One region of the Streptomyces sp. NPDC004284 genome, then DNA from elsewhere that is predicted to be linked to it. Evidence: predicted binding sites of a transcription regulator. Region 1 holds the regulator's gene; the other holds the start of a gene.
What was found. Region 1 encodes HrcA, which represses chaperone genes, less so after heat shock. Its sites were predicted from a motif close to TTNGCACTCNGNNNNNCNGAGTGCNAA; they were not measured.
Positions count from the first base shown of each region.

Region 2: groES (co-chaperone GroES) is a predicted target of HrcA. The motif match lies at 5,653-5,679, and genes of this name have one in related genera.

Region 1 covers NZ_JBIAMJ010000003.1:484,943-494,360, forward strand. Annotated here, with positions in the region: gene ACFYUS_RS11770 (DUF3097 domain-containing protein) at 1-565, opposite strand, end outside; gene ACFYUS_RS11775 (MBL fold metallo-hydrolase) at 576-1,304, opposite strand; gene hrcA (heat-inducible transcriptional repressor HrcA) at 1,450-2,469, shown strand; gene dnaJ (molecular chaperone DnaJ) at 2,470-3,609, shown strand; gene ACFYUS_RS11790 (nitronate monooxygenase) at 3,990-5,072, shown strand; gene ACFYUS_RS11795 (16S rRNA (uracil(1498)-N(3))-methyltransferase) at 5,069-5,812, shown strand; gene ACFYUS_RS11800 (hypothetical protein) at 5,809-6,168, opposite strand; gene ACFYUS_RS11805 (ATP-binding protein) at 6,234-7,490, shown strand; gene ACFYUS_RS11810 (tetratricopeptide repeat protein) at 7,487-8,581, shown strand; gene ACFYUS_RS11815 (histidine triad nucleotide-binding protein) at 8,693-9,052, shown strand; gene ACFYUS_RS11820 (ribonuclease Z) at 9,056-9,418, shown strand, end outside.
Region 2 covers NZ_JBIAMJ010000001.1:123,472-132,889, forward strand. Annotated here, with positions in the region: gene ACFYUS_RS00655 (polysaccharide deacetylase family protein) at 1-184, shown strand, start outside; gene ACFYUS_RS00660 (YciI family protein) at 284-649, shown strand; gene ACFYUS_RS00665 (RNA polymerase sigma factor) at 711-1,904, shown strand; gene ACFYUS_RS00670 (hypothetical protein) at 1,895-2,458, opposite strand; gene ACFYUS_RS00675 (hypothetical protein) at 2,451-3,098, opposite strand; gene ACFYUS_RS00680 (SAM-dependent methyltransferase) at 3,107-4,294, opposite strand; gene ACFYUS_RS00685 (polysaccharide deacetylase family protein) at 4,394-5,338, shown strand; gene groES (co-chaperone GroES) at 5,826-6,134, shown strand; gene groL (chaperonin GroEL) at 6,245-7,873, shown strand; gene ACFYUS_RS00700 (ester cyclase) at 7,946-8,644, opposite strand; gene ACFYUS_RS00705 (hypothetical protein) at 8,718-9,418, shown strand, end outside.

The DNA of each region.
Region 1 (9,418 bases):
GGCCCACGACCAGCACGTCCGGGGAGGTCACCTGGGCGGCGATCCTCGACTCCTTCGAGCCCGGGACCAGGTGGTCCACCAGGACGCCCAGGCGGGCGTCCGGCGCCGGGCCGAACTCCGCGACGATCGCGGGCAGGTCGTCGACGCCCTCCAGGTACTCCACGACCACGCCCTCGATGCGCAGGTCGTCGCCCCAGACGCGCTCGACGAGCTCCGCGTCGTGGCGGCCCTCGACGTAGATCCGGCCCGCCCGGGCCACGCGCGCGCGTGTGCCCGGGACCGCGATCGAGCCGGAGGCCGTACGGGTGGGGCGCGACGGACCGGACACCGGCCGGACCAGGGTCACCACCTTGCCCTCCAGGAGGAAGCCGCGCGGTTCCAGCGGGAACACCCGGTGCTTGCCGAAGCGGTCCTCCAGGGTCACCGTCCCCGCCTCGCAGCGGATCACCGCCCCGCAGAAGCCCGTGGCGACCTCCTCCACGACCAGGTCGGGGTCCGCCGGGACCTCCGGGACGGGTGCCGACTTCTTCCAGGGCGGGGTCAGGTCGGGGTCGTAGCTGCGCATCCGGGTGACGTTAGGGCACCTCGAAGCGCCGTGCCAGTTCATCGCGTTGTGCCCGGACGAACGTGGCGTCCACCACCGCCCCGTGCCCCGGCACGTACGCCGCCTCCTCGCCGCCCAGGGCGAGCAGCCGGTCCAGGGCGTCCGGCCAGCGGGAGGGGATCGCGTCCGGGCCGGCCTGGGGCTCGCCCGACTCCTCCACGAGGTCCCCGCAGAAGACGGTCTCGCGCCCGCCCGGGACGCAGAGCGCCAGGTCGTGGCCGGTGTGGCCGGGGCCCACGTTCGCCAGGAGGACCTGACGGCCGCCCAGGTCGAGCGTCCACTCGCCCGAGACCACGTGCCGCGGGGCCACCAGGACCTCCGCGGCCGCCTCCGCCACCGCCGGGTCCAGGCCCTGGGCCACCGCGTCCGTGCGCAGCTCCTCCCGGGCCCGGGCGCCGCCCAGGAGCTCGTCCGTCCCCACCGCGCCGAAGACCTCCGCGCCCGCGAAGACCGCGGTGCCGAGGACATGGTCGAAGTGCGGGTGGCTGAGTGCGATGTGCGTCACCTTTCGGCCGCCCGTGAGGGCCGAGATCTGCGCCCGCAGTTCGGCGCCCTCCGCGAGCGAGGAGCCCGTGTCGTACAGCAGCACCGCCTCCGTGCCCAGGACCAGCCCGACCGTGGCGTCCCAGCCGGGCAGCCGTCGCCGGCCCACCCCGTCCGCGAGCCGCTCCCATCCGTACGCTTCCCAATCCACGTCCATGGGGCGACGCTAACCGGTGCGGGCGCCGCCTCCTTGCCAGGAGCGATGCCCGCCGCCGTACACTGGCCGGGGATCGCTGGCACTCGGGCAGGGTGAGTGCCAAAAGCGGAGCAACCGGAACGACGACAGCTGGAGGTGCGCCACGATGCTCAGCGAACGCAGGCTGGAGGTCCTGCGCGCCATCGTCCAGGACTACGTCGGGACGGAGGAGCCCGTCGGCTCCAAGGCGCTCACGGAGCGCCACAAGCTCGGCGTGTCGCCCGCCACCGTGCGCAACGACATGGCCGTGCTCGAGGAGGAGGGGTACATCGCCCAGCCTCACACCAGCGCCGGGCGCATTCCCACCGACAAGGGCTACCGGCTCTTCGTCGACCGGCTCGCCGGCGTCAAGCCGCTGTCGACGCCCGAGCGGCGGGCCATCCACAACTTCCTCGACGGAGCCGTCGACCTCGACGACGTCGTCGGCCGCACGGTGCGGCTGCTCGCGCAGCTGACCCGGCAGGTCGCCGTCGTCCAGTACCCCTCGCTGACCCGCTCGACCGTCCGGCACGTGGAGCTGCTCTCGCTGGCCCCCGCCCGCCTGATGCTCGTCCTCATCACGGACACCGGCCGGGTCGAGCAGCGGGTCGTCGACTGCCCCGCACCCTTCGGCGAGACCTCGCTCGCCGACCTGAGGGCCCGGCTCAACAGCCGGGTCGTCGGCCGCCGGTTCGCCGACGTGCCGCAGCTGGTGCAGGACCTCCCCGAGTCCTTCGAGGAGATCGAGGACCGCGCCACGGTCTCGACCGTGCTCGCGACCCTCCTCGAAACGCTCGTCGAGGAGCACGAGGAGCGGTTGATGATCGGCGGCACCGCCAATCTCACCCGCTTCGGACACGACTTCCCCCTGATGATCAGGCCCGTGCTCGAAGCCCTTGAGGAGCAGGTCGTGCTCCTCAAGCTGCTCGGCGAGGCCAAGGAATCGGGCATGACCGTACGCATCGGGCACGAGAACGCCCACGAGGGGCTGAGCTCCACGTCCGTCGTCTCGGTCGGCTACGGTTCGGGCGGCGAGGCAGTCGCCAAACTCGGCGTGGTCGGACCGACCCGCATGGACTACCCCGGAACGATGGGAGCGGTACGCGCAGTGGCACGTTACGTCGGACAGATCCTGGCGGAGTCGTAAGTGGCCACGGACTACTACGCCGTACTCGGCGTGCGCCGCGACGCTTCCCAGGACGAGATCAAGAAGGCGTTCCGGAGGCTCGCGCGCGAGCTGCACCCGGACGTCAATCCCGATCCCAAGACGCAGGAACGCTTCAAGGAGATCAACGCCGCCTACGAGGTCCTCTCGGACCCGCAGAAGAAGCAGGTCTACGACCTGGGCGGCGACCCGCTCTCGGCCTCCGGCGGCGGTGGCGCGGGCGGCGGCTTCGGGGCCGGTGGCTTCGGCAACTTCTCCGACATCATGGACGCCTTCTTCGGCACGGCTTCGCAGCGCGGCCCGCGCTCGCGGACCCGGCGGGGTCAGGACGCCATGATCCGCCTGGAGATCGACCTCAACGAGGCGGCCTTCGGCACCACCAAGGACATCCAGGTCGACACGGCGGTCGTCTGCACCACCTGTTCGGGTGAGGGTGCCGCGCCCGGCACCTCCGCGCAGACCTGTGACATGTGCCGCGGCCGCGGCGAGGTCTCCCAGGTCACCCGGTCCTTCCTCGGCCAGGTCATGACCTCCCGTCCCTGCCCGCAGTGCCAGGGCTTCGGCACGGTCGTCCCGACCCCGTGCCCCGAGTGCGCGGGCGACGGCCGCGTGCGGTCCCGCCGCACGCTCACGGTCAAGATCCCGGCCGGCGTCGACAACGGCACCCGCATCCAGCTCGCGGGCGAGGGCGAGGTCGGCCCCGGCGGCGGCCCCGCCGGCGACCTGTACGTCGAGATCCACGAGACCCCGCACGAGGTCTTCCAGCGGCGCGGCGACGACCTGCACTGCACGGTCACCATCCCGATGACGGCGGGTGCGCTCGGCACGAAGGTGCCGCTGCAGACCCTCGACGGCACCGAGGAGATCGACATCCGGCCGGGCACGCAGTCCGGCCAGTCGATCCCGCTGCACGGGCGCGGCGTCACGCACCTGCGGGGCAACGGCCGGGGCGACCTGATCGTGCACGTCGAGGTGACGACCCCGAGCAAGCTCGACGCCGAGCAGGAGCGCCTCCTGCGTGAACTGGCCAAGCTGCGCGGCGAGGAACGGCCCACGGGCCAGTTCCAGCCGGGCCAGCAGGGCTTGTTCTCGCGGCTGAAGGACGCGTTCAACGGGCGGTAGGCGCTCGGCTGGGGGTCCGGGGGTCGTCCCCCGGGTCAGCACGGTCAGCCGGGTCGGCAGGGCTTGTTCTCGCGGCTGAAGGACGCGTTCAACGGGCGGTAGGCGCTCGGCTGGGGGTCCGGGGGTCGTCCCCCGGGTCAGCACGGTCAGCCGGGCCAGCAGGGCTTGTTCTCGCGGCTGAAGGATGCCTTCAACGGGCGGTAGGCGCTCGGCTGGGGGTCCGGGGGTCGTCCTCCGGGTCAGCACGGTCAGCCGGGTCGGCGGGGTTTGTCCTCGCGGTTGAAGGACGCCTTCAACGGGCGGTAGGACCTGAGGAAGGGGCGGCACCCGGTGTGCCGCCCCTTTCCGTTGTCCGCGTGCGGGCATGACACGATGCCCATATGTCCACCACCGCACTGAACGATCTCTCTCGTTTCCCGATCGTGCAGGCCCCCATGGCGGGTGGCGCCTCCTGTCCCGAGCTCGTCGGGGCCGTCTGCGAGGCCGGGGCGCTCGGCTTCCTCGCCGGCGGGTACAAGACGGCCGGAGGCCTGTACCAGGAGGTCAAGCGGGTCCGCGGGCTCACCGCACGCCCCTTCGGGGTCAACCTCTTCCTGCCGCAGGACGGCCGGCCCGCCGACCCCGCCGCCGTCGAGGTCTACCGTCACCAGCTCGCCGGCGAGGTCACCTGGTACGAGACCCCGCTCGGCGAGGCGGACGAGTCCCGTGACGACGCCTACGACGCCAAGCTCGCCATCCTCCTGGAGGACCCGGTCCCCGTCGTCTCCTTCACCTTCGGCTGCCCCGCGCGCGAGACCTTCCACGCCTTCGACCGCGTCGGTACGTACACGATCGTCACCGTCACCTCCGTCGACGAGGCCCTCGCCGCGCAGCGGGCCGGCACCGACGCCGTCTGCGTCCAGGGCGTCGAGGCCGGCGGGCACCAGGGCACGTACCGCGACGACCCGGCCGACGAAGGCGCCCCGGGCACCGGGCTCCTCACCCTGATCACCCAGGTCCGCGAGGCCGTCGCGCTGCCGATCGTCGCCGCCGGAGGCATCATGCGCGGCGCGCAGATCGCCGCCGTCCTCGCCGCCGGCGCCGACGCCGCCCAGCTCGGCACCGCCTTCCTCAGCTGCCCCGAGTCGGGCGCCCACCCCCTGCACAAGCAGGCCCTGACGGACCCGCTGTTCACCCGGACCGCCCTCACCCGGGCCTTCTCCGGGCGCCCGGCGCGCGGCCTCGTCAACCGCTTCATGCGCGAGCACGGGCCGTACGCCCCCGCCGCCTACCCCGAGATCCACCACCTCACCGCCCCGCTCCGCAAGGCCGCCGCCGACGCCGGCGACGCCCAGGGCATGGCCCTGTGGGCCGGCCAGGGCCACCGCCTCGCCCGCGAACTCCCCGCCGGGCAGCTGGTCGAGGTGCTGGCCGCCGAACTGGACACCGCCCTCTCCGAGCTCGCCCACAGGAGCACCTCATGACCGCACCCGTCTTCGTCGTCGACACCGTCCCCGGTGCCGGGAGTTTCCTCCTGGACGGGCCCGAGGGACGGCACGCCGTCTCCGTGAAGCGGCTGCGGGCCGGGGAGGAACTCGTGCTCGCCGACGGGCGCGGCCGCTGGGCCGAGTGCGTGGTGGTCTCCGCCGAGGGCAGGGACGAGCTGACCGTGCGGGTCGACGAGGTCCACGAGGACCCCGAGGAGGAGCCCCGCATCACCGTCGTCCAGGCGCTCCCCAAGGGCGACCGGGGCGAACTCGCCGTCGAGACCATGACCGAGACCGGCGTGGACGCGATCGTGCCCTGGGCCGCCTCCCGCTGCATCACCCAGTGGAAGGGCGACCGGGGCCTCAAGGCGCTCGGCAAGTGGCGGTCCACCGCGCGCGAGGCCGGCAAGCAGTCCCGCCGCACCCGCTTCCCCGAGGTCGCCGAGCCCATGACGACCAAGCAGGTCGCCGCCCTCCTCGCGGGCGCCGACTTCGCGGCCGTCCTGCACGAGGACCGCGACCACCCCAGCGGCGCCCTCGCCACCGCCGAACTCCCCGCCAAGGGCTCGATCGTGCTCGTCGTCGGCCCCGAGGGAGGGGTCTCCCCGGACGAGCTCGCCGCCTTCGAGGCCGCGGGCGCGAAGCCGTACCGCCTCGGCCGCAGCGTCCTGCGCACGTCGACGGCCGGCACGGCGGCCACGGCCCTCGTGCTGGGGCGCACCGGCCGCTGGGGCTAGGGCCCGTCCGGGCCGGTCAGCGTGTCGTAGAGCGGCCAGGCGTCCTCCTCGCGGACGCCGTGGACGGTGGGGAGGAGGTCTCGGGCCCCGGCCTCCTCCAGGAAGCGGCGTACGACCCCGGGCATGTTCAGGTTCAGGATGTCGCCGTCGGCCGAGGCCACGTCGCCCAGACCGAAGGGGTACCCGGCCACGATGCGGCCCGGTCCTTCCCGGAAGACGAGACGCAGCTGCGCGTGAGGGTGCTCCGCGCGGCGCAGCGAGAGCACCGTCCGGCAGTCGGGGTGCCGGTGCCGGACGTTCCACAGCCACACGGTGCCGTCCACGGTCAGTCTGCGCGGTGCGCCTTCCCGTCTCATGCCGCGCACCCTACGCCCCGTACCCGGTGGACAGGGGGCCCCGGACGCTCCTTAGGCTGACCCGCATGGCCGACGAGTCCCCCCTCATCCGCAGTCTGCGCGCCGCCGTGGCCGCCGCCCCCGGTGACGTGCCCCTGCGCCTCCACTTCGCCGAACTCCTCCTCGCGGAGGGGCGGAACGACGAGGCCGTCGCGGAGGCGGCCGTCGCCCTCCAGCACGCGCCCGGTGACGCGGACGCGCGGGCGCTGATGGTGCGGGCGATGGGGATGCAGCCGGCGGGGCCCCCGCCGGTGGAGCCCCCGCCCGCTCCGGCCGCCGAGGCCCCCGCCTTCGACTGGGACGCCGCCGAGCAGCAGGTGCGGGACCTCGTCGGGCCCCGGTTCCTCGACGATCCGCAGGCCGACGGCGGCGAGGGGACCGCCGGGGACGCCGCCGCCTGGGACGTCGACGCGCCCGGTGCCGTCCGCCTCGCCGACGTCGGCGGCATGGAGGAGGTCAAGGAGCGGCTGGAGGCCGCCTTCCTCGCGCCCATGCGCAACCCCGAACTGCGCAGGCTGTACGGCAAGTCGCTGCGCGGCGGCCTGCTCCTCTACGGTCCGCCCGGCTGCGGCAAGACCTTCATCGCGAGGGCCGTCGCGGGCGAACTCGGCGCGAACTTCCTCACGGTCTCGCTCTCCGACGTCCTCGACATGTGGATCGGGGCCTCCGAGAAGAACATCCACGACATCTTCGAGACCGCCCGCCGCCAGGCGCCCTGCGTCGTCTTCCTCGACGAGCTCGACGCCCTCGGCGCCAAGCGCTCGCGCACCCACCACAGCGGCCTGCGCAACGTCGTCAACCAGCTCCTCACCGAGCTCGACGGCATCGCGAGCGGCGCCGGGAACGAGGGCGTCTTCGTGCTCGCCGCCACCAACGTGCCCTGGGACGTGGACATCGCGCTGCGCCGCCCGGGCCGTCTCGACCGCACCCTGCTCGTGCTGCCGCCGGACGCCGCCGCCCGCGAGTCGATCCTCCGCTACCACCTGCGGGAGCGCCCCATCGAGGCCGTCGACCTCGGCAAGCTCGTCAAGGCCACCGAGGACTTCTCCGGCGCGGACCTCGCCCACGTCTGCGAGAGCGCCGCCGAGGCCGCGCTCCTCGACTCCGCCCGCACCGGCTCCGTACGCCTGATCACCACCAAGGACCTGCTCGGCGCGGCCCGGCAGATCAAGCCGTCCACGGAGCCGTGGTTCGCCGCCGCCCGGAACGTCGCCATGTTCGCCAACGAGGGCGGCCTGTACGACGACCTCCTCGCCCACCTCAAGCGGAAGCGCAAGCTGTGACCGTCCCCACCGAACTCGCCCGCGCCGAGGCGCTCTACGAGACCGGGCGGTACGCGCAGGCCGGCGAGCTCGTCGCCCGGCACCTGGCGGGCGAACCGGAGGACGCCGAGGCGCTCGTCCTGCTCGCCCGCTGCCAGCACCGGGCCGGCGACCGGGCCGCCGCCCTCTCCGCCGTCGACCAGGCGCTGCGGGCCGGGCCCGAACTGCTCGGCGGCTGGCTGATGCGCGTCCACATCCTCCTCGCCGACAAGCGGTACGAGGAGGCCGAGGCCACCGCCCGGCACGCCGTCGCCCTCGCCCCGAACCACTGGGGCACCCACTACGCGCTCGGCACCGCCCTCGCCGAGCACGGCGAGGCCACCCGCACGCACGCGCGTACCGTCGAGGCCTACGAGGCGGCCCGGACCGCCGTGAACCTCGCCCCCGAGGAGGACGCCGCCCACTTCCTCGTCGGTCTCACCGCCCAGCGGCGCGGCGACCACGCCACCGCCCAGCGGGCGTACGAGGCGACGCTGCGCCTCAACCCGCAGAGCAGCGAGGCCCACAACAACCTCTCGCTGCTGAGGCTGCGCCGCCGCTGGTTCCGGCGCGGTGCCTGGACCCAGGCCGCCGAGGGCTTCGTCGCCTCCGCCGCGCTCGACCTCCAGGACCGCAAGGCCCGCTACAACCTGGAGGCCATGGCCTGGAACACCTCCGCCGGGGCCCGCTGGGTCGCCCTCCTCGGCTTCGTGGCCTCCGCCGCCGCCCGCACCTCGATCCCCGACGGCGCGATCTGGGCCGATGCGGCCGTCCCGCTCCTGGTCGGCACGGCCGTGGTCCTCGGCGCCTGGACCGGATGGGCGGTGTGGATGGGCCGCCGGGTGCCGCCCCGGCTGCGCCGGCCGCTGCTCCTGGTGGCCCGCAACTGCCGGCCCGTGCTCTTCATGGCCGGGGCCGTCGGGCTCCTCGGCCTCTACTCGCTCGTCTCGCTCCTTCTCTGGTCCTTCGACCCGGGCACGGTGAGCGGATTCGGCACGCCCCTGTTCTGGGGCGTGATCATCACGTACTGGGTGAGCCGCTCGGCGCTCAACCGGCGCGCACCGAGGGACTGAGGGTTTTCCACAGGCTGCCGCCGGCTCCCCCCGGCTGCCGGGGACGGCGGATAGCATGACCGGGTAGTGATCGTCAGTAGTCGGCAGCATCAGACCGAGGAGGTCCGGGACATGGCCGGAGAGCCGCAGAGCGACTGCCTGTTCTGCAAGATCGCGGAAGGGGAGGTGCCGGCGACGATCGTGCGCGAGACGGAGACCACCGTCGCGTTCCGCGACATCAACCCGCAGGCGCCCACACACGTCCTCGTGATCCCGCGCGTCCACTACCCCGACGCCGCCTCGCTGGCCGCCGCCGCGCCGACCGTCGCCGCCGACATACTGCGCGAGGCGGGCGAGGTCGCCGAGCAGGAGAAGATCGACGGCAGCGGCTTCCGGATCGTCTTCAACACCGGCGCCGGCGCCGGCCAGACCGTCTTCCACGCCCACGCGCACGTCCTCGGCGGCCGTGGCCTCAACTGGCCCCCCGGATAAGACGTGTCCGTACGCGAACTGGTCGTCCTCGGCACCGCCAGCCAGGTCCCGACCCGGCACCGCAACCACAACGGCTACGTGCTGCGCTGGGACGGCCGGGGCATCCTCTTCGACCCCGGCGAGGGCACCCAGCGGCAGATGCTGCGCGCCGGGGTCGCCGCGCACGACCTCGACCGGATCTGCGTCACGCACTTCCACGGCGACCACTCGCTCGGCCTGGCCGGGGTGATCCAGCGGATCAACCTCGACCAGGTCCCGCACCCGGTCACCGCCCACTACCCGGCGAGCGGACAGCACTTCTTCGAGCGGCTGCGGTACGCCACGGCCTACCGCGAGACCGTGAAGCTGACCGAGGCGCCGGTCGCC
Region 2 (9,418 bases), on a different contig from region 1:
GCAGATCAAGAACATGCAGTACCAGCGCGGCGACAGGAAGCTGCACCCCGGTGACATCGTCCTGGCCCACTTCCGGGGCCCGTCCGAGCTCAAGGGCCGGACGATGACCGAGATGACGGCGACGATGCTGCGGAAGATCCAGGAGCAGGGCTTCACGGTCGCGCGCCTGGAGGACTACGTCTGAGAAATTCTCCGGGCGCGGTGTCGATGCGGACGGATCCCGTTCGACGTATGTGTGGACGGCGGGGAACGGCCCCGCCCACCGCACCACCGAGGAGTCGTCATGCCCCGCTACCTGTCCCTCGTGCGCATCGAGGAGAACACCATCGACATGGAGAGCGCCGACCCCGGCTTCGAGCAGCGCATGGGCGCCCTCTTCGAGGAGATCACCAAGGCCGGCGCCATGGTGGACACGGCCGGGCTCAAGCCGACCGCCGAGGCCACCCGGATCACCTGGTCGGACGGGAGGCTGTCGTTCACCGACGGCCCGTTCACCGAGACCAAGGAGGTCGTCGGCGGCTACGCGATGCTCCAGTGCAAGGACATGGCCGAGGCCGTCGAGTGGGGGAAGCGGTTCCTGGCCGTCCACCCCTCGCACTGGAAGGTCGGCCTGGAGGTCCGCGAGGTCGAGGAGATGCCGCAGGGCTGACCCGTCCTGTGCTGTCATGTGAGACGTGACGGTGGAGAGCACCCTTGAGACGGTCTTCCGGATGGAGTCGGCGCGGATCATCGCCACCGTGGCGCGGATCGTCAGGGACGTCGGCATCGCCGAGGAGATCGCCCAGGACGCGCTGGTCTCCGCCCTGGAGCAGTGGCCGCGGTCGGGCGTCCCGGACCGCCCGGGAGCCTGGCTGACGGCCGCCGCGAAACACCGCGCCGTCGACCTCGTGCGGCGGCGCGAGACGTACGCGCGGAAGCTCGCCGAGGTGGGCAGGACGCTCTCGGAGGAGTCGTACGACCCCGAGCCGTCCGGCCCCGGCGACATCGACGACGACGTCCTCCGGCTCGTCTTCACCACCTGCCACCCGGTGCTCTCCGCCGACGCGCGCGCGGCGCTCACGCTGCGGCTCGTCGGCGGGCTGCGGACGGACGAGATCGCCCGCGCCTTCCTCGTGCCGGAGGCGACGGTCGCGGCGCGGATCACCCGCGCCAAGCGGACGCTCGCGAAGGAGGGCGTGGAGTTCGAGGTGCCGTACGGGGAGGAGAGGGCCGCCCGGCTCGGCTCCGTCCTGGAGGTCGTCTACCTGATCTTCAACGAGGGGTACGCGGCCACCGCCGGCGACGACCTGCTGCGCCCCGGCCTCTGCGAGGACGCGCTGCGGCTCGCCCGGGGCCTGGCCGTCCTCATGCCGGAGGAGAGCGAGGCGCACGGCCTGGCCGCCCTCCTCGAACTCCAGGCCTCCCGCACGGCCGCCCGCACCGGCCCCGACGGCCGCCCGGTCCTCCTCCCCGACCAGAACCGCAGCCGCTGGAACCGGCTGCTGATGCGCAGGGGGTACGCCGCCCTCGCCCGCGCCGGCGACGGCCGCTCCTACGGCCCCTACGCCCTCCAGGCCGCGATCGCCGCCTGCCACGCGCGGGCCGCCTCGTACGAGGACACGGACTGGCCGACCATCGCCGCGCTCTACGCCCGGCTCGGCACCCTCACCCCGTCCCCGGTCGTCGAACTCAACCGCGCGGTCGCCCTCTCGATGACCGAAGGCCCCGAGGCCGCCCTCCAGATCGTCGACGCCCTCGCCGCCGAACCGTCCCTGGCCCGCTACCACCTGCTGCCGAGCGTCCGGGGCGACCTGCTCGCCCGTCTCGGGCGGACGGCGGAGGCGCGGGCGGAGTTCGAGCGCGCGGCCGCCCTCACGAAGAACGAGAGCGAGCGGGCGTTGCTCCTCGACCGGGCTCAGCGGTAGGGCCGGCCCGCCTGCTCGGCGAGTGACCGGAGGAGCTCCCGCGCGGACCCGGTGTCGGGGTACGTGACCTCGTCGAGCAGGGGCCCGTCGAGTGCGGGCAGGTCGAGGGCGTCCGGGGCGAGGCCGCGCCAGTCGTCGCGGACGACGGTGGGCCGGGAGACGTAGTAGACGTACTCGTTGTGCGTGTCCACGGCACAGAAGGTGAGTTCGAGCGTACGGGGATCCAGCCAGCGGACCAGGTCGATGCCCCGGCCGGGGTCGGTGAAGTCGACGCGGTGGCCGGTGTCGGCTTCGAGGAGGGTGAGGCCGCCCGCGCGGAAGTACTCGTCGCCGTTGTCGAGGCCGACGGCGAGGAGCGGGAGCACGGGGTGGAAGGCGATCGGCTCGGCCTCCTCGGTGTACTCCAGGAGGTGCGCGAGGGAGAGGTCGGCGGCGCGGTAGACGGCCACGCGGCTGTGGCCGTGCCAGCACACACTGGCCGCGATCCACCGCCCGTCGGTGCTGACGACTGCCTGGTCCGGATTCCCGAAGACCTCGGGGAAGGGCTCAGCCATGGTGCTCCTCCAGATGGGCGAAGGCGAGGCGGACGAGGACGTCCAGGGTCTCCGGGGTCGCCGTCGGGGCGAGGGCCGCGAAGGAGGCGGCGAAGGCCGGGGACTCCGCGCGGAGTGTCCTCGCTTCCAGCGCCTGGGTGAGGCGGGGGATCAACTCGTGGAAGCAGAAGGGGTGTTCGGCCTCGATGAAGGCGCGGAGGCTCTCCTCGTACGAGGCGTGCTCGCCGTCGTACGCCCAGCCGTCGAGCGCGAGGAGGAGCGGGAACCGCGCCCGCACCTCCCAGGCGGCCAGGGGGACGTCCTCGTACGGGGCGTCGCCCTCGCGGTCCGCGAGGCGCAGGAGCGCCGCGAGGTCGGTCATGAACGCGGGTACGCCCTTCGGGCCCGCGGCCGTCCGCCAGGTGCGGCGGGCCTGTTCTGGGCAGGTCGCGAAGAAGGCGTCGCCGAACACGGTGGACAGGTAGTCCAGCTGGGAGGCGAGCCGCTGCGGGGTCTCCCGCCAGGCCGCGTCCCAGTGGTTGAGCCGGAGGACCCGCTTGAGGCGCAGGACCTCCCACTCCAGCGGGTCGGGGCCGGCGGCGAGGGCGGCGAGGTGGGCGAGCGGGCCGCTGGTGAACATGCCTTCCGGGTGCAGTGCCATGAACCCCCCTAGGGCTTGTCCACCGGGCGGCCGATCAGCATCGTCGGGGCTCCCGCGACCCGAGTGAGCAGGACCGTCGCGGAGTTGGGGCCCTTCGGCTTCACCTTGCGGCGGATCTCCTCGGGTTCGACCGCCGAGCCGCGCTTCTTGACGGTGAGGGTGCCGACCTCGCGCTCCCGCAGCAGGGCCTTCAACTTCTTCAGGTTGAAGGGGAGTTCGTCGGTGATCTCGTAGGCGGAGGCGTAGGGGGTCTCCCTCGGCCCGTCCGCCGTGATGTACGCGATCGTCTCGTCGATCAGGCCGCCGTCGAGCTCCTCGGCCACCTCGGCGACCAGGTGCGCGCGGATGACGGCGCCGTCCGGCTCGTACAGGTAGCGGCCGACCGGGCGGACCGCCGGGTCGGGGAGGCCGCGGCCCGTCAGGGTGGTCCCGGAGGGCAGCAGGGTGGCCCGGCGGGCGCCCGGCTCCGTGCCGAACCAGAGCACGGCCTCCTTCACGTCCCCGCCGTCCGAGATCCACTCGGCCTCGGCCTCCTCGGGCACCGCCTCGTGCGGGATGCCCGGCGCCACCTTCAGCGCGGCGTGCGGGGCGCGGCGGGCCGCCTCGATCGCCCAGGAGAGCGGCGGGGAGTACGCCTCGGGGTCGAAGATCCTGCCCCGGCCGCCGCGCCGCGCCGGGTCGACGAAGACCGCGTCGTACGGGCTCGTGTCGATCTCGGTGACGTCCGCGCACCGCACCTCGATCAGGTCGGCGAGGCCGAGCGCCGCCGCGTTGGCCCGGACCGCCTCGGCGGTCAGCGGGTCGCGGTCGACGGCGAGGACGGAGATCCCGGCGCGGGCCAGCGCGATCGCGTCGCCGCCGATCCCGGAGCAGAGGTCCGCGACGCCGCGGACGCCCAGCGCCTTCATCCGGGCCGCCCGGTAGGTGCCGACCGAGGCGCGGGTCGACTGCTCGACGCCGTTGGGCGTGAAGTACATCCGGTACGCGTCCTCCGCGCCGAACTTCGCCACCGCCCGCTGCCGCAGCCGCGCCTGCCCGAGGGCCGCGGTGACGAGCTCGGCGGGATGGTCGCGGCGCAGCCGGGAGGCGACCGCCAGCTCCTGGGCGGGGTCGTAGTCGCGCAGGGCGGCGAGGAGCGTCTGCCCCTCGGGGCTGAGCAGGGCGGCGAAGGAGGAGAGGTCGGTCACCCGCCCCATTCTGGGCCACGCGGCCAGTGGGCCGGCCGGGGGACGGTGGGGGCGGTACGGCGGTGTCGCGGCCCGGAAGGGGCTCTCGCGCTGACAGGATGCGGCGCCATGCAGCTCGTACGACAAAAGGACCAGATGATGGCAAAAGGCGCGCACCGCTCCCGCCGGACGTTCGGGGCGGCGCTCGCCGTGGCCGCCCTCGCCTCCGCCGCCACGGCCTGCTCCGGCAGCGCCGAACCCGAGCGCCCCGCGCCCGTCCCCGCCGCCGGCCAGCAGGCCCGGGGCGCCGCCGGCGCCCTCACCGCGTACGTCGAGAAGGTCCGCGCGCAGCGGGCCGCCCGCGTGCTCGCCGCGAAGAAGTGGGGCCTCGCCAAGCCCCCGCTCGAAGCGCCCGCCCCGCCCGCCGTCAAACCGAAGATCACCACCCGCAAGGGCTTCGAGACGGACGGCGAGGGCCTCCCGCCCGTCTTCACCACCGTGCCGACCAAGCAGAAGGTCGTCTTCCTGACGATCGACGACGGCGCGGACAAGGACCCCCAGTTGCTGAAGATGATGAGCGAGCTCCGCATCCCCTACAGCGCCTTCCTCAGCGACTACCTCGTCAAGGACGACTACGGCTACTTCGCGAAGATGCAGAAGTCCGAGGAGTCCGGCGTCTCCCTGCACAACCACACCCTCAACCACCGCTACCTGCCCGGCCTCTCGTACGGCGAGCAGAAGCGCGAGATCTGCGGCATGCAGGACGTCATCGAGAAGCGCTTCGGCAAGCGGCCCCCGCTCTTCCGCCCGCCGTACGGCAACTACAACGAGGACACCCTCGTCGCCGCGAAGAGCTGCGGCGTCAAGGCGGTCCCGCTCTGGGCCGCCGAGGCCTTCCCCGACCACATGGAGTGGCGCGAGTGGGACCGGGACCTGCACCCCGGCGACATCGTGCTCACGCATTTCCGGGGCAAGGAGGACTGGAAGGGCACGATGCCGGACATGATCCGACGGGTGATGAACGTGATCACGTCGAAGGGGTACGCGGTGGCGAAGCTCGAGGACTACGTGTGAGGACGCGGGGGCGGCGATGGGCCGCCGTGCTCGTGGTGACCGGCGCGCTCCTCGCCCTCCCCGCCTGCACCTCCTCGGCCGGCCCGGCCGGCCCGATCGACCCGATCGAGCGGCTCGGCCGGAAGGCGGCGGAACGGGTGGGCCCCCGGCCCACGCCGGTGGTCCCCGCACGGGCGGCGGTGGACGCGAGGCGCTGCGAAGAGGCCCGTGTGCTGCGAGCGGCCACGCGTGCGCATGCGGGCGCGGCGGCACACGCGGCCACGCGTCCCGTCACGGGTCCCGTCACGCGTCCCGTCACGCCACGGAGCGAGGAATTGGCACTCCGCTTGACCGAGTGCTAATCGCGGTCATAGTCTCGGCTCTGGCACTCCCCACCGGAGAGTGCCAACACAGCGACGGGCAGGTCCGGCACCCGCGACGACGGATCCACCTGGTCGCCACCTCAGACAGTTAACCCCGTGAGATCTCCGAAGGGGGAGGTCGGATCGTGACGACCACCAGCTCCAAGGTTGCCATCAAGCCGCTCGAGGACCGCATCGTGGTCCAGCCGCTCGACGCCGAGCAGACCACCGCCTCTGGCCTGGTCATTCCGGACACCGCCAAGGAGAAGCCCCAGGAGGGCGTCGTCCTGGCCGTGGGCCCGGGCCGCTTCGAGAACGGCGAGCGCCTGCCGCTCGACGTCAAGACCGGCGACATCGTGCTGTACAGCAAGTACGGCGGCACCGAGGTGAAGTACAGCGGCGAGGAGTACCTCGTCCTCTCGGCTCGCGACGTGCTCGCGATCGTCGAGAAGTAATTCACCGAAGTATCTGAACCAGATGCTTTGAGCTGCGCCCCTTGACCCCGCACCGGGCGTCCGGGGGCGCAGTTCGTTCCACCCGATTCCGAGAGGGCTGAACCGCTCCCATGGCGAAGATCCTGAAGTTCGACGAGGACGCCCGTCGCGCCCTTGAGCGCGGCGTCAACAAGCTTGCCGACACGGTGAAGGTGACGATCGGCCCCAAGGGCCGCAACGTCGTCATCGACAAGAAGTTCGGCGCCCCCACCATCACCAACGACGGTGTCACGATCGCCCGCGAGGTCGAGATCGAGGACCCGTACGAGAACCTCGGCGCCCAGCTCGTGAAGGAGGTGGCGACCAAGACCAACGACATCGCGGGTGACGGCACCACCACCGCCACCGTGCTCGCCCAGGCCCTGGTCCGCGAGGGTCTGCGCAACGTCGCCGCCGGCGCCTCCCCGGCCGCCCTGAAGAAGGGCATCGACGCCGCCGTCAAGGCCGTCTCCGAGGAGCTCCTCGCCACCGCGCGCCCGATCGAGGACAAGTCCGACATCGCCGCCGTCGCCGCGCTCTCCGCGCAGGACCAGCAGGTCGGCGAGCTCATCGCCGAGGCGATGGACAAGGTCGGCAAGGACGGTGTCATCACCGTCGAGGAGTCCAACACCTTCGGCCTGGAGCTCGACTTCACCGAGGGCATGGCCTTCGACAAGGGCTACCTGTCCCCGTACATGGTGACCGACCAGGAGCGCATGGAGGCCGTCCTCGACGACCCGTACATCCTGATCCACCAGGGCAAGATCTCCTCGATCCAGGACCTGCTGCCCATCCTGGAGAAGGTCATCCAGGCCGGCGCCAGCAAGCCGCTCCTGATCATCGCCGAGGACGTCGAGGGCGAGGCCCTCTCCACCCTCGTCGTCAACAAGATCCGTGGCACCTTCAACGCCGTCGCCGTCAAGGCGCCCGGCTTCGGTGACCGCCGCAAGGCGATGCTCGGCGACATGGCCACCCTCACCGGTGCCACCGTCATCGCCGAGGAGGTCGGCCTCAAGCTCGACCAGGCCGGTCTGGACGTGCTGGGCACCGCCCGCCGCGTGACCATCACCAAGGACGACACCACCATCGTCGACGGTGGCGGCAACTCCGGGGACGTCGCGGGCCGCGTCAACCAGATCAAGGCCGAGATCGAGTCCACGGACTCCGACTGGGACCGCGAGAAGCTCCAGGAGCGCCTCGCGAAGCTCGCCGGCGGCGTCTGCGTCATCAAGGTCGGCGCCGCGACCGAGGTCGAGCTCAAGGAGAAGAAGCACCGTCTGGAGGACGCCATCTCCGCGACCCGCGCCGCGGTCGAGGAGGGCATCGTCTCCGGTGGTGGCTCCGCGCTCGTCCACGCCGTCAAGGTCCTCGAGGGCAACCTCGACAAGACCGGCGACGAGGCCACCGGTGTCGCGGTCGTCCGCCGCGCCGCCGTCGAGCCGCTGCGCTGGATCGCCGAGAACGCCGGCCTCGAGGGCTACGTCATCACCTCCAAGGTCGCCGAGCTCGACAAGGGCCAGGGCTTCAACGCCGCGACCGGCGAGTACGGCGACCTGGTCAAGGCCGGCGTCATCGACCCGGTCAAGGTGACGCGCTCCGCCCTGGAGAACGCCGCCTCGATCGCCTCCCTCCTCCTCACCACCGAGACCCTCGTGGTGGAGAAGAAGGAAGAGGAGCCGGCGGACCACGGCCACGGCCACGGTCACGGCCACTCCCACTGAGGCACGTAGCTGACAGCTGAGGCCCGGTGCCCCCGTCGCGGGGGCACCGGGCCTCACTGTTCGTCCGCCCCCCTACCCCTCCACGGCCCCGAGCTGCCCCATCAGCCCGAGCAGGTCGTACTGCCACCACCCCTCGACGGCCTTCCCGTCCTCCCGGAAGCGGTGGACGACCATCCCGGTCATGCTCACCTCCATCCCGGTCGGCTGGAGCCCCATGAAGTCGCCGACATGGGTCCCCTTCCACGTCCACCGGTTGCAGACCCGGTCCCCGTCCGCGATCTGGTCCTCGACCGTGAACGCGAAGTCGAACGCCCCCCGCCACATCTCGGCCTCGCGCCGCAGCGCGTCCATCCCGTGCACATCGCTCGGATTGCTCGGGTCGTGATCGTGGTACCCCTCGGCGAACACCTCGTCGAGCGGCGGCAGCTCCCCCGGAGTCGCGAGCAGCTCGAAGATCCGGCGGGACGTCGCCTTGTACATCTGCTCGTCCCGGAGGACGTCCAGATCGGTGAAGGTCGGCATCTCGTCACAGAGCGCGACCATCTCCCGGAAGATCCGGTCGGTCTCGGGAAGCTGCGAGTTCGTCATGGCCACGTCGTACGAGGGAAACTCCACGATCTCCACGACGTGCGAGGCGTCGGACCGGTCCTTCCCGACGATGCTGTGCGTCGCGGTCCGCTTGCCCTTGGTCTGCTCGACCCACCGGTCCATGAGCCGGTTCAGGTCCTCGACCCGGCTCGTCTTGCAGTCGATGATTTGTACGAAGGTCATGACGCCTCCCGAACCAGGTAGGACCTTTCCAGTCTAGGTCCGGAGGGCCGGGATGCCCTGGCAGCATGGGGACGTGAAACGGGGAGACCGGTCGGTCGCGGTCGACAACAGGACCGGCGTCGTCGTGATCGGCGACGGAAACCAGGTCGTCCAGGGCGCGGTCCCGATGGTCCGCTCGGCCTACCGGGAACAGGTCCGGCGGATCGCCCCGCCTGAACTCGTGCACCGGGAAGCCGAGTTGTCGCAGCTCGCCGACTTCAGTCGCGCGGGGACGGGTTATCTGTGGTGGCGGGCCGACGCCTGGGCGGGAAAGACGGCCCTCCTGTCGTGGTTCGCCCTCGACCCGCCCCCAGGCATCCGGATCGTCTCCTTCTTCGTCACCGCTCGCTGGGCCGCGCAGAACGACGCTGCCGCGTACGTCGACGTCGTCCTGGAGCAACTCGCCGAACTGGCCGCCGAGCCCGCGCCCGCCCTCCTCACGGCCGCGACCCGGCAGGCCCACCTGCTGCGCCTGTACGGGACGGCCGCACGCGCCTGCGCGGCGCGCGGCGAGCGTCTCGTCCTCCTGGTGGACGGCCTGGACGAGGACCGGGGCGTGACCACGGGACCGGACGCCCACTCGATCGCGGCCCTCCTCCCGTACGACCTGCCGGTCATCGTCTCCGGCCGGCCGAACCCGCCCGTCCCGGCCGACGTCCCGGAGGACCATCCGCTGCGGGATCCGGCGGTCGTACGGCTCCTCACCCCGTCCCCGGCGGCCCGCGCGATCCGTGT